Regions from separate parts of the Bradyrhizobium sp. SZCCHNR1017 genome, predicted to be linked through region 2. Evidence: predicted binding sites of a transcription regulator. Region 2 holds the regulator's gene; each other region holds the start of a gene.
The links. The regulator PhoB, encoded in region 2, activates phosphate uptake and scavenging genes when phosphate is short. The targets are predictions, from matches to a motif close to TGTCATNNANCTGTCAT.
Positions count from the first base shown of each region.

Region 1: QW863_RS00420 (glycerophosphodiester phosphodiesterase family protein) is a predicted target of PhoB. The motif match lies at 2,137-2,153, and genes of this name have one in related genera.
Region 3: QW863_RS19170 (YbhN family protein) is a predicted target of PhoB. The motif match lies at 1,898-1,914, and genes of this name have one in related genera.
Region 4: QW863_RS10705 (DUF2794 domain-containing protein) is a predicted target of PhoB. The motif match lies at 1,936-1,952, and genes of this name have one in related genera.

Region 1 is NZ_JAUHIR010000001.1:87,787-91,666, reverse strand. It holds gene QW863_RS00425 (TROVE domain-containing protein) at 1-1,069, shown strand, start outside; gene QW863_RS00420 (glycerophosphodiester phosphodiesterase family protein) at 1,153-2,133, opposite strand; gene QW863_RS00415 (3' terminal RNA ribose 2'-O-methyltransferase Hen1) at 2,329-3,708, shown strand; gene QW863_RS00410 (polynucleotide kinase-phosphatase) at 3,717-3,880, shown strand, end outside.
Region 2 is NZ_JAUHIR010000012.1:241,398-245,277, forward strand. It holds gene QW863_RS26755 (HoxN/HupN/NixA family nickel/cobalt transporter) at 1-420, opposite strand, end outside; gene QW863_RS26760 (trypsin-like serine protease) at 597-1,913, opposite strand; gene phoB (phosphate regulon transcriptional regulator PhoB) at 2,061-2,768, opposite strand; gene phoU (phosphate signaling complex protein PhoU) at 2,785-3,501, opposite strand; gene pstB (phosphate ABC transporter ATP-binding protein PstB) at 3,532-3,880, opposite strand, start outside.
Region 3 is NZ_JAUHIR010000007.1:219,982-223,861, forward strand. It holds gene QW863_RS19160 (MFS transporter) at 1-1,023, opposite strand, end outside; gene QW863_RS19165 (ferritin-like domain-containing protein) at 1,191-1,697, opposite strand; gene QW863_RS19170 (YbhN family protein) at 2,068-3,159, shown strand; gene QW863_RS19175 (hypothetical protein) at 3,263-3,880, shown strand, end outside.
Region 4 is NZ_JAUHIR010000003.1:377,544-381,423, forward strand. It holds gene acnA (aconitate hydratase AcnA) at 1-572, shown strand, start outside; gene QW863_RS10700 (DUF1223 domain-containing protein) at 761-1,543, shown strand; gene QW863_RS10705 (DUF2794 domain-containing protein) at 1,964-2,329, shown strand; gene QW863_RS10710 (GNAT family N-acetyltransferase) at 2,375-2,902, opposite strand; gene QW863_RS10715 (Bax inhibitor-1/YccA family protein) at 3,059-3,850, opposite strand.

The DNA of each region.
Region 1 (3,880 bases), on a different contig from region 2:
GCCCACGCACCGTGCGCTGGTCGCCGAGACGCTGTCGCGCATCATCCAGCGGCCGGACGAGATGACCGAGCTGCTGGCGATCTACTGGGCGGATTCTCTGGGTCCGCAGCAGCAGCGCAAGCGGCAGCCGGTCTCGGCGCAGGTCAAGAAGGGGCTGGCGAAGGCGTTCGCCAAGTTCGACGCCTATCAGCTCGCGAAGTATGACCGCGAGGGACCGGTGCGGCTTCGCGACGTGCTGTTCCTGGTGCACGCTCGGCCCAGGGACGCCGCGCAGGAGGCGGTGTGGAAGCAGCTCGCCGATGGCGGGCTGCCGTCACCCGACACCTGGGAGGTCGCGCTCTCGGCCGGTGCGGACAAGCGCGCGAGCTTCGAGCGGCTGCTCTCGGAGAAGCGGCTCGGAGCGCTGGCGTTGCTGCGCAACCTGCGCCTGATGCAACAGGCCGGGGTGTCGCGGTCGATTATCGCGGCCGCGATCGAGACGATGCGGACGGACAGGATCCTGCCGTATCGGTTCATCACGGCGGCCCGGCACGCGCCGGACTTCGAGCCCGAGCTCGAGGCCGCGATGCTCCGGTCGATCAAGGGCTACGCGCGGCTTCCGGGCCGCACGCGGCTTCTGATCGACGTCTCCGGCTCGATGTTCGCATCGCTGTCGGCGAAGTCGGAGATGACGCGCGCGGACGCGGCGTGCGGGCTGGCGATCCTGGCCCGCGAGGTCTGCGACGAGGTGGAGATCTTCACGTTCAGCGACAACGTCGTGAAGGTACCGCCGCGGCGTGGCTTTGCGCTGCGCGACGCGATCCTCGGATCGCAGCCGCATTCCGGGACCTATCTCGGGCGTGCGGTGGGCGAGGTCGACCGCAAGGGAGACCGCCTGATCGTCTTCACCGACGAGCAGAGCCACGATGCGGTGCCGGCGCCGCGGGCGCGCGGGACCATGGTCAACGTGGCGTCGTACCAGCACGGGGTCGGCTACGGACCCTGGACGCGGGTCGACGGCTTCTCCGAGGCCGTGATCGCCTGGATCGCGGCGCATGAGGAGACTCTGCGCGGCGCGACCCTGCACTGACGACAACCGACCCGGACGCGTCACGGACGCGCCCGGGTCTTCCGTTAACCAGGCACATTCAGCGGCGACTTGCGCTGCTTGCTTCAAGGCGTCTGCTTCAGCAGCGGCGCCACGGTTTCGATCTCGTCGGTCATGACGCCGCCGGTAAAGTTCTTGGGCAACCTGGCGATGTCGTCCGGTGTGTCCAGACCGGCCGAGAACGCCTCACCACTATAGGAGCCGAGGACGAAGACGCTGCTTTCGGCGCGTGTCATGCGCGCGAGGAATTGGTCCGGCCAGCCCCACAGCCACGGCGCGACATTGATCGGGACCAGCACCATCATGTTGTGGCACGCGGACGGCACCAGGCCGGTCCAGCCATAGCCGAGATAACGGACGAGGCAGCTCTTCAGCATGCCGCGCGACATGACCTTGAGATCCGGCAGAGACGCCCTCAGCGTCGCGATCGGCGCGTCGCCGCCATAGACCATCAGTCGCGCCCGTCGCGCGCCAGGCAAGCGCGCCAGAGCATCCGCCAGCAGTCGGCCTTCCGCCGGATCATTGCTCTTGACGTTGATCAGGAAAGGCTTGTCCGGAAAGGCTGCGAGCACCTCGTCCAGCGACGGCATCAGGCCGACGCCCTTTCCGCGGAATGGAAACGTGCGCCCACCATCGGCGGTGTAGCCATAACCGATGTCGAGCTGCCGCAACGCCGTCATCGCGTGCTCGCGCGTGACGCCCTTGCCATCGGTGCGACAGTCGAGCGTCCAGTCATGGAACACCGCGAACTGGCCATCGGTGGTTGGGTGCACGTCGAATTCCACGATATCGGCGCCGGCCAGAAAGCTGGCGCGCATCGAGGCGATGGTGTTCTCGAGATACTCATGCGTCGGCGGCAGCATCCGCGCCGCGGTGCAGGTTTCGCTCGTCAGGCCGGTGCGATCGAACTGCTGCGACACACCTCGATGAGCCAGGAGATGCGGCCGCCCAGCCTCCTTTGTCACCTGCAGATTGGCGTTGTTGACGAACATGAAGCCGGCGCAGATCAGCACCAGCAGCCCGGCGATTTTCAGGACTCTGCTCATGCGATGTCAATTCCATGACGATTCGAGCCGAATTGCGTCCCTGCCCTCGTTCTCCGCAAGAGTCGTCCTGCGGAGATGGCGCACCTTTTGTCCAGCGCTCCCAGAGCCGATGCGAAAGCGAATGCGAGAACGGCCACCGCCAAACTTTGGCTTCGAAGCACTGGATCGTTGTTTCCTCATCCGGTATCTGACCCTATGTACCTGTCCATCGCCACCACCCATCAGCCTGCCACCGATCTCGGCTACCTGCTCAACAAGCATCCGGAGCGGCTGCACGAGCTCGCGCTCACCTATGGCAAGGCGCTGATCTTCTATCCCGAGGCCAGCGAGAGCCGCTGCGAGGCGGCGCTGGTGCTCGACGTCGACCCGATCGGCCTCGTCCGCGGCAAAGGCCAGAGCGACGGGCTGCTCGACCAATATGTCAACGACAGGCCCTATGCCGCGTCGTCGTTCCTGTCGGTCGCGCTGAACAAGGCGTTCCGGACCGCGATGAACGGCGTCAGCAGCGCGCGCCAGGAGCTCGCCGACAGCGCCATTGCACTCGAAGCGGTTGTGACACCCCTGCCCCTGCGCGGCGGCGAAGCCGTGCTGCGGCATTTGTTCGAGCCGCTCGGCTGGCAGGTCGATCTCACCGCGATCCCGGGACCGCAAGGCGATCCGTCGAGCCGCTACGTCCGGCTCACCTTGCGCGGCACCGCGCGGCTCAGCGCGCTCCTCAATCATCTCTACGTGCTGATCCCCGTCATGGACGACGCCAAGCACTATTGGGTCGGCGACGAGGAGATCGACAAGCTGCTCAAGCGCGGCGAAGGCTGGCTCGACGCCCACCCCGCCAAGGAGCTGATCGTGCGCCGCTATCTGCGCCATCGCGGCGTGCTCGCGCGCGCGGCGCTGGCCCGGCTCGCGCCGGAGACGCAGGACGAGGCCATCGAGCCCGAGGCGCGCAGCGAGTCAGAAGAGACACTGGAGGCGCCGACCCGCCTCAACGACCTGCGCATGGCCGCCGTGGTCGAGGCGTTGCGGGCGAGCGGCGCCAAAATTGTCGCCGACCTCGGCTGCGGCGAAGGCAGGCTGCTGCAGCTCCTGGTCCGCGAGCGCTGGGTCGACAGGCTGATCGGGCTCGATCCCGCCGTCCGCGAGCTGGAGCGCGCGGCCAAGCGGCTGAAGCTGGGCGCGCCCGGCGCGCCGCCCGAGGGTCGCGTCATGCTGTTGCACGGTTCGCTCACCTATCGCGATGCGCGCTGGGCCGAGGCCGATGCGGCGGCACTGGTCGAGGTGATCGAGCACCTCGATCCCGACCGGCTGCCGATGCTCGAGCGCGTGGTGTTCGGCGCAGCGCGGCCGCGGGCGGTGATCGTGACCACGCCGAACGCCGAATACAACGCACTGTTTCCGAGCCTGCCCGCCGGGCAGTTCCGCCACCGTGACCATCGCTTCGAATGGTCGCGCGCCGAGTTTGCCGACTGGGCGCAGCGGATCTGCGCAACCTTCAACTATCAGGCCGCCTTCTCCGGCATCGGCCATCACGACGAGAGCCATGGCGCGCCGACGCAAATGGCCGTCTTCACCCGCTGAGCAATTCCATGAACATCGACATCCCCGATTTCGCGCTGATCGTGCTGATCGGCTCGACCGGCTCCGGCAAGTCGACCTTTGCTGCGAAGCATTTCCTGCCGACCGAGGTGATCTCCTCGGATCATTGCCGCGCGCTCGTCGCCGACGACGAGACCGACCAGGGCGTCTCCGC
Region 2 (3,880 bases):
GGCCGACACCGACGTGCCGATGACGCCGCCGATCGCCCTGATCGCGCTCTCTTCATCCAAGAGGTCGGCGCCGGCGATGAGGCTCACGACGATGGTGGCGATGACGACGACGCTGGAATGGCCGAGCGCAAAATAGAGGCCGGCGGCGCGCGGGGCGCTACCGTCCTGCACCAGCTTCCGCACGACGTTGTCGATCGCCGCGATGTGATCCGCATCGACCGCATGGCGCAGTCCGAGCAGCCAGGCCAGCATCGCGGTGCCGACGATGGCGGGCCGGTCGGCGTAGAGCGCGAACGCCCAGGCCCAGGCGAGCGCGTTGGCGGCGACCAGCCCGCCGACGAGCGCAACGTTGCGGCCGGGCTGCGATCGCCACCACAGCAGCCGAGGGGCACGAGGATGATCAATTTGAACAATCGTCATACTCGGACTATAGCAAGAGCCAGGCCAGTTCGGTAAAGCCCCCCGCTGCAGGCAAAAGCTGCGGGAAAACGTGGGCGGCCCTTCCCGGATTGCCCTCTTGCTTGGCAACCCGCTATCCAGTCACGCACAGATCATGACCAGCGGCGGGACATCCTCTTCTCTCGCCCCTCCTTCGCTCACCGCATCGAGGCACTCTGTGCCGTGATCTCGCGCCGCACGACCGCCTCGAACTGGCTCGCGGGGGCTGCGAACATCAGCCGGGTCTCCTCGTGGAACGCCGAGAAGATGCCGACCACGGCCGGCTGTCCGCCGACTTCGGCCATGATGGGGGAGCCCGAATAGCCGAAATTGGCGAGGCAATGCACCGTCAGCAGCATCCCGTCCTTGGTCATGCCGGCGCTGCAATTGCGCTGGCCGGTCGGCGAATAGCGCCGCTCCTGGCCATAGCCGATCTCGGAGATGGTTCCGGCCGTGGTCGCAGCCTGCAATTCCTCGCGCGTCAGCGCCCTGACCTCAACCGGCTTCGACGGCAGCGCGTCCTTCAGCACGATCAACGCCCAATCGGCGGGCGAGCGGTCGAGCGACCACCTGTCGTGCCGGGTCGGGACGAAATCGGGCGCCACGATCAGCTTGTCGGCGACCGACGATGCCGCCGGCGTGCCCCTGTTCATGCCGGCCAGGAAGCGGACGTTGCCGGGGCTGACCTGCGCCACGCCGTTGAACACGCAATGCGCCGCGGTGAGCACGACGCGCGGCGCGACCAGCGTGCCGGTGCACCAGCCGCCGGTCGAGTATTGCGCGACGGTGACGACGCCGATCGACGACGCCGGCCACGAGGTGGGATCGACGACCTCGCCGATGTGGCGGTCGAGCCCGAGCAGTTGCTCCGGACGCGGAGCGGCGATGCCGGCCTCCGCCGATTCCGGCTTCGGCCGCCAGGCCGCAATGGCACTCTGGGCCTGGACGCGCTGCGGCTCGGTCAACTTGACCCGCTGCACGTCGCGGCCGGCCGATCGCACGCCGCTACGGCCCGCCATCACCAGCCAGGCATAGCCCTGCACGACGTCCTGTTTCACACCGCGGCCGTCGAGCAGCATCAGGCCGAGCATGTATTGCGACTGGGCGAAGCCCTGCGCCGCGGCGCGGCTGAACCAGCGGCCGGCTTCGCCGTAATTGCTCGCAACACCTTCGCCATTGACGTAGGCGATGCCGAGATAGTGTTGCGCGACGGCGAGCCCCTGATCGGCGGCCTTGCGGTACCACGCCAGCGCCTCGGCGGGGTTGCGCGGTTGGCCCCAGCCGAAGGCGTGCATGAAGCCGACGTCGAACTGCGCCCGCGCATCGCCCTTGGCGGCCAGCGGCAGCAGCCGTCGCATCGCCGCCGCATGCTGCCCGTTGCCTGCCGCCGCGACCGCGTCTTCGAGCTCGGCGGCCGTGGCGCCCGCCGCGCCGCCGAGCAGCACGGCAAGAGATATGATGATGGTCTTGATCAAGGGCGTCCGCTGGGACCGAAACATCGTGACGGGCCACGAAGCAGACACGATCAAGACGGCGGCGGCGTGGCGGAAAGCGGACCGCGATCTCCTCAATCGGGCCGCCTCGCGCCTCACACCTGCTTCGTCCACGCGCCGGATCGCCCCTTACACCTGCTCGCTCTTGGCGAAGCGATCATCGAGCGCATAACCGGCGCCGCGCACGGTGCGGATCGGGTCCTGCTCGCGGCCGGGATTGAGCAGCTTGCGCAGGCGGCCGATATGGACGTCGACGGTGCGCTCGTCGATGTAGATGTCGCGGCCCCAGACACTGTCGAGCAGCTGCTCGCGGCTGAACACGCGGCCGGGATGCTCCAGGAAGAACTCGAGCAGGCGGTATTCGGTCGGACCGAGATCGATCGGCCTACCAGAGCGCGCCACGCGGCGTTTCTCGCGGTCGAGCTCGATGTCGCCATAGGACAGCACGGTCGCCAGCCGCTCCGGACTCGCCCGCCTCAGCAGGCCTTTCACCCGCGCCAGGAGCTCCGGCACCGAGAACGGCTTGACGATGTAGTCGTCGGCGCCGGTCGCGAGGCCGCGCACGCGCTCGCTCTCCTCGCCGCGTGCGGTGAGCATGATGATCGGCAACTGCCGGGTCTCGGTCCGCGCCCGCAGGCGGCGGCACAGCTCGATGCCGGACAGGCCCGGCAGCATCCAGTCGAGCACGACGAGATCGGGAACACGCTCCTTCAAGCGCGTGTCGGCTTCGTCGCCGCGCGCCACGGTCTCGACCTCGTAGCCTTCGGCCTCGAGGTTGTAGCGCAGCAGCGTCGTCAGCGCCTCCTCGTCCTCCACCACCAGAATTCGGGCGCCCATGTCTGAACCGTCTCTCTCAGTTGCCGGGGATCGTCGATGCGAAGCTCGTCATGTCGCCCTTCGGGCGCTTGTCCATGATCTGCTGGCCTTCGATCATATAGAACACCGTCTCGGCGATGTTGGTCGCGTGATCGCCGATGCGCTCGATATTCTTGGCGCAGAACATCAGGTGGATGCAGAACGAGATGTTGCGCGGATCCTCCATCATGTAGGTCAGGAGCTCGCGGAACAGCGAGGTGCAGATGGCATCGACTTCCTCATCGCCCTTCCACACCGTCATCGCCGCCGGCAAATCGTGCGCGGCATAGGCGTCCAGCACCGTCTTGACCTGCGACTGCACGAGATCGGTCATGTGCTCGAGCCCGCGGATCAGCTTCAGCGGATGGAAGTCGCTCTCCAGCGCCGCGACGCGCTTGCCGATGTTCTTGGCGAGATCGCCGATGCGCTCCAGATCGGTCGCCACGCGCATCGCGCCGACGATCTCACGCAGGTCGACCGCCATCGGCTGTCGCCGGGCGATGGTAAGAACGGCGCGCTCCTCGATGATGCGCTGCAGCTTGTCGACCTCGGCGTCGGTGGCGACCACCTTCTGGCCGAGCGCGATGTCGCGCCGCACCAGCGCATCGACGGAATCGACGATCAGCCGCTCCGCGAGGCCGCCCATCTCCGATACCAGACGGGTGAGGTCCTGCAGATCGCTGTCGAACGCCTTGGCGGTATGTTCACTGGCCATGATGATCTCCTGAAGACAATGTCGTCGGCGTCAGCCGAACCGGCCGGTGATGTAATCCTGGGTCCGCCGATCACTCGGCGAGGTGAAGATCTTGCTGGTGTCGTCGAACTCGATCAGCTCGCCGAGATACATGAAGGCGGTCTTGTCGGAGACGCGCGCCGCCTGCTGCATGTTATGCGTCACGATGGCGATCGTATAGTTTTCGGCGAGTTCCTGGATCAGCTCCTCGACCTTGGCGGTCGAGATCGGATCGAGCGCCGAGCACGGCTCGTCGAACAGGATCACCTCCGGCCGGACCGCCACGGTACGCGCGATGCACAGCCGCTGCTGCTGGCCGCCGGACAGCGACAGGCCCGAGGCGTTGAGCTTGTCCTTGACC
Region 3 (3,880 bases), on a different contig from region 2:
AAGCCGCTCGGCGATGCGGGGCGCGAGCAGATTGACCGGAAAGACGACGCCGAACATGGGCAGGAAGGCCAGGCCGGTTGCGAATGCGGACATCCGGTTGATCTCCTGGAAGTACAGGCTAAACACGAAGATCAGGCCATAGATCGCGATATTGGCGAGCAGTCCGACCAGCGCGCATCGCGCGAACAGCGGGTGGCCGAACAGAGCCAGGGGCAGCATCGGCTGGCTGACCCGTGCCTCCTGCCAGACGAACAGCGCGCCGGCGATGAGCGCCACCGCCAGGCCGAGCATCACCAGGGCGTCGTCCCAGCCGCGAACACCGGCCTCGATGACCGCCGCCGCCAGCGCTCCGAGCGCGACCACGGCTGCGACCTGCCCCGGCAGGTCGACCGCGCGGCCGGGGCGAACCGGCGTCTCGCGGGCGTTGGCCTTGGCGAGCCCGAGCCCGATCAGCCCGATCGGCAGATTGACGAAGAAGATGGCGCGCCAGCCGACCAGCGCGATCAGCGTGCCGCCGACGAAGGGACCTGCGGTCAACGTCAGGCTGGCCCCGGCGGCCCAGACGCCCACGGCGCGGCCACGCGCCTTCGGATCGGGATAAGCGTGGTTCAGGAGCGCGAGCGAATTCGGCACCAGCAGCGCCGCCGCCAGCCCCTGGATGCCCCGGAGCGCAATCAGGCTGGCGGCGTCGGGCGCAAGGCCGCAGCCGACCGAGGCCGCCGTGAACAGCGCAAACCCCGCCATGAAGATGCGCCGCGCGCCAAACCGATCGCCGAGCGCGCCCGCCGTCAGGATGAAGGCGGCGAATGCGATCGTGTAGGCGTTCACCACCCATTGCAGCGCGGCGACATCGCCGCCGAGCGCGGTGCGAATGCTCTCGAGCGCGGTGTTGACGATCGTGATGTCGAGCTGGACGACGCCGAATCCGAGACTCATCGCGGCCAGCGTGAGCGCACCCGCCATGCGGCTCGGTGGCGATGGCGTGACCGGGGCGTGCAGCGCTGCCGTTGATGATCGTCTCATGCCTGGCCTCCGGGGGTGGAGAACGGCGTCGATTCTATTCCATCTGGGACGCACATGCTTCGATATCGATCGAAGTATGGCTGATGGTGTTGCCAGATACCCCTCTGACGACAAAAACGCCGCGCGGGCGATCCGCGCGGCGTTTTGCCTCATCAACGATGGCGCGATCAGCTCGCGGCGCGCAGATTGACACTGGTCTCGGCGAGCTTGGTCAACTTCATGTCGGTCGCCTTCTCCTCGTCGAGCGTCTTCTGCAGGACGGCGGCACAGTCGCTGCGGCCGAGTTGCTTGGCCCAGGCGATCAGGCTGCCATAGCGGGTGATCTCATAGTGCTCCGCCGCCTGGCCGGCATTGATCAGGGCGGCGTCGAGCACCGTCTTGTCTGCGACCTCGCCGGCGACCTCCTCGGCCTCCTCGATGATGCCGTCGATCGCCGGACAGTCGACCGCCTTGGGCGCAATGCCGTGCATCTCGAACACCTGCTCGAGCCGCTTCACATGCGTCCTGGTTTCGTCGAGATGGGTCAGAAAACCCTGCTTGAGCTTCTGATCCGTCGCCTTGTCCGCCATCTTCGGCAGCGCTTTGACGAGCTGGTTCTCGGCGTAATAGATGTCCTGCAGCTGATGAACGAACAGATCGTTCATCGTCTTGATGTCCTTGGTGAACAGTCCCATTTGTTTCACGTCCTCTCGGTTCGGAACATGGCAGGTCCCTCCCCCGACCGATCGTCGCCATGTTCGCTGTGCGCTAACCGGCGGCTACGGCGGTTGTTCCGGCGTACCGGCCCTGCCGAACCGATCGCAGGGGCGAGGGGTCTCGTGAACCGCGCGGGTGACCAGTTGGACCGAATTGAGGCGGACGGGCCGCCAGCTATGTGACCGGAGTGTGACAGACCTGCGCCGCATGGGTCGGAGCTGAGCTGTGTCAAGGACTGCACAAGGCGCGCATTTTAGCATAAGGAACAAGCTGTCACGAATTGCCCGCCTATCGATCAATGGTTTCGCCTCTTTTCCAAGATCTAGTACCGCCCTGCCGGGAGGATGAATGCAGCGCCTGCTGACCACGCTTGGGCGTGGCTTCAAGAAATGGATCGGCTGGAAGCGGCTGGGGATTGCAGCGAGCCTTGCGATCATCGCCTTCGCGATCACGACACTCGTGCGCACGCTGAAGGGCGTCGATGCCGGCGTCATCCTGACCGCGCTCACCGAAATCCCGCCCGGTCACATCGCCCTCGCGGCCTTGTGTGTGGTCGGCGCGTTCTGCACGCTGACCTTCTATGACTATTTTGCACTGCGAACGATTGGCAAGAAACACGTGCCCTATCGCATCGCGGCGATGAGCGCCTTCACCAGCTATTCGATCGGCCACAACATCGGCGCCACCGTGTTCACCGGCGGCGCCATCCGGTTCAGGATCTACTCCGACTACGGCCTGTCCGCGATCGACGTCGCCAAGATCTGCTTCCTGTCAGGCCTGACCTTCTGGCTCGGCAATCTCTTCGTACTCGGCATCGGCATGACCTTGCATCCGGCCGCCGCCACCGCGATGGACCAGTTGCCCCCGGCGGTGAACCAGCTGATCGCGATCGGCATCCTCGGGGCGATCTTCGCCTATCTCGGCTGGCTGACCGCCGGCAAGAACCGGCGCCAGCTCGGCCAGAACGGCTGGAAGGTGGTGCTGCCCTCGGCGCAGCTCACGCTCGTGCAGATCCTGATCGGAGTGGTCGACCTCGGCTTCTGCGCGCTGGCGATGTACCTCCTCGTCCCCGCCGCTCCGCCGATCGATTTCCTGTCGCTGTCGGTGGTGTTCATCCTCGCCACCCTGCTCGGCTTCGCCAGCCACGCGCCCGGCAGCATCGGCGTGTTCGATGCCGCGATGCTCGTGGCGCTGCCGCAGTTCGGGCGCGAGCAGTTGCTGGCCACCCTGCTCGTTTTCCGCGTGCTGTATTTCGTGATCCCGTTCGCGACGGCGATCTCCATCATGGGCATCAGGGAACTCTGGCTGAACGTCGTGAAGCCCTGGCAGGAGCGGCGCCGGCTGAACTCAGCCTGCGAGGACGAGGTCGCCGCCAAGCGCGCCGCGGCCACGGCGCCCGCCGCGGTTCCCCAGCGCATCAAGCGCCACTCCCAGCGCTGAGCAGCAATCGTCTCGCGGATGACGCGACGGTTCGACCCTCGACCGGTTGAACTCGCGTGCGATCCTCTTATTTCCGCCCCATCGCTGACGTGAATCCTTGCGCATGACCCGAATGCCCCTTCGTCCGCTGCTCGCCGCCTGCGTCCTGGCCGGCCTGCTCGCCCCTCTCGCCGCCACCGAGGCGGCCGCGCAGTTCGGCGCAGCGCCGCTGCAGATCAGCTGGGAGGTGCGCAACCGCTTCCGTCTCTTCCGGGAGGAGCGCGACTTCCTGCTGCATACCGACAGCACGCGCGACCGCTCCATCCTCGCCGCCGAGCAGGCGTTGGCGGTGCAGAGCGACGGCCGCGGCTGGGCCCGGAACGTCGTCAACCGGCTCTGCATCGACCTCGCCGGCCGCATCAACGAGCCGTGCACGCGCGACAACGTCAAGGAAAGCTATCTCACGCCGATCGACCATCCGGTCACCGTGCGCCTGACCGGCCCGGTCCCGGTCGGCGCCACCTGCGCGTGGTCGTTCGACGACGGCGACGGGCCGCAGACCTCGACATTCGACTGCGCCGAACCGGTCAACCTGCGCGTCCGCTACGGCCGCCAGACCGTGGCATCCGTCGATGTCGCCAGCCCGGAAGGCACGCAGCAGGTCTCGACCGGAATCCAGGTCCGCGACGTCCTGATCGCCGGCCTCGGCGACAGCATCGCCTCCGGCGAGGGCAACCCGGAC
Region 4 (3,880 bases), on a different contig from region 2:
CGCGCCGCGGCAATCACGAGATCATGATGCGCGGTACCTTCGCCAACATCCGCATCAAGAACTTCATGCTCAAAGGTGCCGACGGCAACATTCCCGAGGGCGGCCTGACCAAGCACTGGCCCGACGGCGAGCAGATGTCGATCTATGACGCCGCGATGAAGTATCAGGAAGAGGGCGTGCCGCTGGTGGTGTTCGCCGGCGCCGAATACGGCAACGGTTCGTCGCGCGACTGGGCCGCCAAAGGTACCCGGCTGCTGGGCGTCCGTGCCGTGATCTGCCAGAGCTTCGAGCGCATCCATCGCTCCAATCTGGTGGGTATGGGCGTGCTGCCGCTCACCTTCCAGGAAGGCACGTCCTGGTCCTCGCTCGGCCTCAAGGGCGACGAGAAGGTTACCATCAAGGGCCTGCAAGGCGACCTGAAGCCGCGCCAAACCCTGACCGCCCAGATCGTCTCGGCCGACGGTGCGGCGCAGCAGGTGCCGCTGCTCTGCCGGATCGATACGCTCGACGAGCTCGACTACTACCGCAACGGCGGCATCCTGCACTACGTGTTGCGCAAGCTCGCCGCTTAACCAAGGCGCGATGCGACAGTTTGGCTCACTCTGAAGTGAGTAGCGGGTGATGAAGGAGGCGGCCTATGACAAAGGCCGCCTCTTTTGCATTTTCGTTTTGTTAACTACGAGGACGGCATCGCGGATGCAGTGATGCACAGGGCGCAGCGGACGGTGGTCCAGACGGGACAGTGGCGATGAGTGGACAGATGTCGTGGTGGTCGCGCGCAGCGCTGAGTGTCTGTGCGGTCATCGCTTTCGTCCGGCCCGCTGCGTCCGATCCCCGTGCGGTGATCGAACTCTTCACCTCGCAAGGCTGTTCGTCCTGCCCGCCGGCTGACAAGATCCTCGGCGAGCTCGCCAGAGATCCTTCGGTCATCGCGCTGTCCCTGCCGATAGACTACTGGGACTATCTCGGCTGGAAGGACACGCTGGCCGACTCCCGCTTCACGGCCCGGCAGCGGGCCTATTCTCGTGCGCGCGGCGACCGCGAGGTCTATACGCCGCAGGCGGTGGTCAACGGCTCCGTGCATGTGATCGGCAGCGACCGCGAGGCGATCGAGGGCGCCATCGAGGAGACCGTCCAGGGTGGCAGCGTGATGTCGGTGCCGGTGAGGCTGTCGGTCGACGGCCAGGACCTTACTGTCTCCGTGGCCGCGGCCAACGACCAGATGCCGCGCAAGCACGGCGAGGTCTGGGTCTGCTCGATCTCGCGGGTGGTCCCGATCTCGGTCGGCCGCGGCGAGAACAGCGGCCGTGATCTGACCTATTACAACGTCGTTCGCGGGCTTCAGAAGCTGGGTGACTGGAATGGGTCGCCGGTCAGATGGAGCGTGCCGCTGGAGAAGATCGCCCGCGAGGGCGTCGATGGCACCGTCGTCTATGTGCAGGACGGCAGTCGCGACCGCCCTGGGCCGATGCTCGGGGCCGCCTTTTCCGAGTTGCCGTTGGGCGGACGGGCTTCAGCAACGGCGCGCGGTCCCGAGCGCTGATCTTCCGTCGTCCTGATCTTCGTTTTCGCTGACCTGCGTTGGGCGCGTCACGTCCGTGCGACGGCGCGTCCCGACAATCGTACGTGCAGCTCACGCCAGAAAAGCAAAAGGACCAACTTGCGTTGGCCCTTTGCCTTACTTGTGAATAGACCCGATCCTGACGACCCCGGGGGGCTGGGGGCTGAGGAATCCGGAACCGAAAGGACCGGGCCAACGCACACGAATCTTATGCCGAAGGTCGGGGGCGGTCGGTGGGCGGAAAGACGGCGCGATTATGATTCTGCTAACGATCCCGTGACGCTTGCGTGTTCGCGGAACCGATGACCTCGCAGGCTCGGTCGAACTTCGACAACGAAAACGGCCCCTTGCGGCTTCTGCCGGATGGCGCGATCATGTCGCACCGATGACAGGAGGACGCCAATGAACCTCACGCCGGAGGACGCCGACCCCAGCGAGAACCGCGCGGCGGCGCGCAGTGCGGCCGCAGCGCCGAACCGGGTGACGTTCGACCGCCTGGAGCTGAACCGCATCCTGAACCTCTACGGCCGCATGGTCGCCGACGGTGAGTGGCGCGACTATTCAATCGACTTCCTGCGTGACCGGGCCGTCTTCTCCGTGTTTCGCCGGGCGTCCGAGGTGCCGATCTACCGCATCGAGAAGGATCCGCGTCTCGCACGCAAGCAGGGCATGTACAGCGTGATCTCGGCCACCGGGCTGATCCTGCGCCGCGGCCACGAGCTCGAGCGCGTGCTGCTGGTGATCGCGCCCAAACCAGCCCTGGTCTGATCCCACGCGCACCGGGTTGATCATGACCTTCCGACTGGCGCTGCCTTACGCCGGGACGTCGCTGCTCCCGGCCCCGAGCGGGCGCTGCATCATCACAGTATCGAGCCAGCGGCCGAATTTCAGGCCGACGCTCGGGTGGGTGCCGATCATCTGGAAGCCGCAGGCGGTATGCAGCCCGACCGAGCCGGAATTGGCGGAGTCGCCGATGACGGCGATCATCTGGCGAAAGCCTCCCTCCTCACAGGCGTCGATCAGCCGCCGCATCAGGCGCATCCCGATGCCGCGACGCTGGCTGGCGGGAGCGAGATAGACCGAGTTCTCCACCGTGAAGCGATAGGCAGGGCGGGGCCGGTAGGGCCCGGCATAGGCATAGCCCACCACCTCTCCGTCCAGCAGGGCAGCGAAATAGGGGAAGCCGCCGTCGCGGAGCGCCCGGAAGCGGCGCGTCATCTCCGCCAGATCCGGAGGGTCGAGCTCAAAGGTGGCCGTGCCCTCGCGGACGGCTTGGCCGTAGATAGCGGTGATGGCGGGAAGGTCGGCCTCCTGGGTGGGCCGGATTTCAATGTCGGACATGGGGTGGAAGCATACCCAGGCGGACGCGGCGATCAATCCGGCCTCGCGGCATGGCTGCCGCTGCGGTTTTGCGTCGGTCGCAATCGGGGTTTGTGCAAACGAAAAGCCCCGGCGGTGAGGCCGGGGCTTCGAAGGTCGCTCGTTCGAGCGGTTGGATCAGTCGCGCTGTCCGAGCAACTGCAGCAGCAGCGTGAACAGGTTGATGAAGTTCAAGTACAGCGACAGGGCGCCGGTGATTGCCGCGCGCTCCGCGATGTCGCCGCCCGCGGAAGCGTAGCCGTAGATGTACTCGTTCTTCAGACGCTGCGTGTCCCAGGCGGTCAGGCCGGCGAACACGAACACGCCGATCACCGAGACGATGAACTGCAGCATCGAGCTCGCCAGGAAAAGGTTCACGAGGCTCGCCAGCACGATGCCGATCAGGCCCATGAACAGGAACGAGCCCATGCCCGTCATGTCACGCTTGGTCGTGTAGCCGTAGAGGCTCAGCGCGCCGAACGTCGCCGCGGTGATGAAGAACACCCGCACGATCGAGGTGTGGGTGTACACCAGGAAGATCGACGACAGCGAGATGCCCATCAAGGCCGAGAACACCCAGAACAGGATCTGCGCGGTCGACGGCGCCAAGCGGTTGATGCCGGCCGAGATCGCGAACACCATGACCAGGGGGGCCAGGATGAACAGCCACTTCAGCGGGCTCACGAACATCGCGTAGCCGAACTGCGTCAGATAGGCGTTGCCGAACTTGAACACGCCGGCCGCCGGATCGCCGGTCACCGACGCCATGTAGACGCCCAGTGCCGCAAGGCCGGTGATGGCCAGGCCGATGCTCATGTAATTGTAGATGCGCAGCATGTAGGCGCGCAGACCGGCGTCGACGGTCGCGGCATCGGCGCGCCCGGCCACCCGGCCAAAGGGTGAAGCATAGTTGCGGTCTAGGTCCGACATGGTCGATTCCCGTTGGTTGCCCGGCAGCCC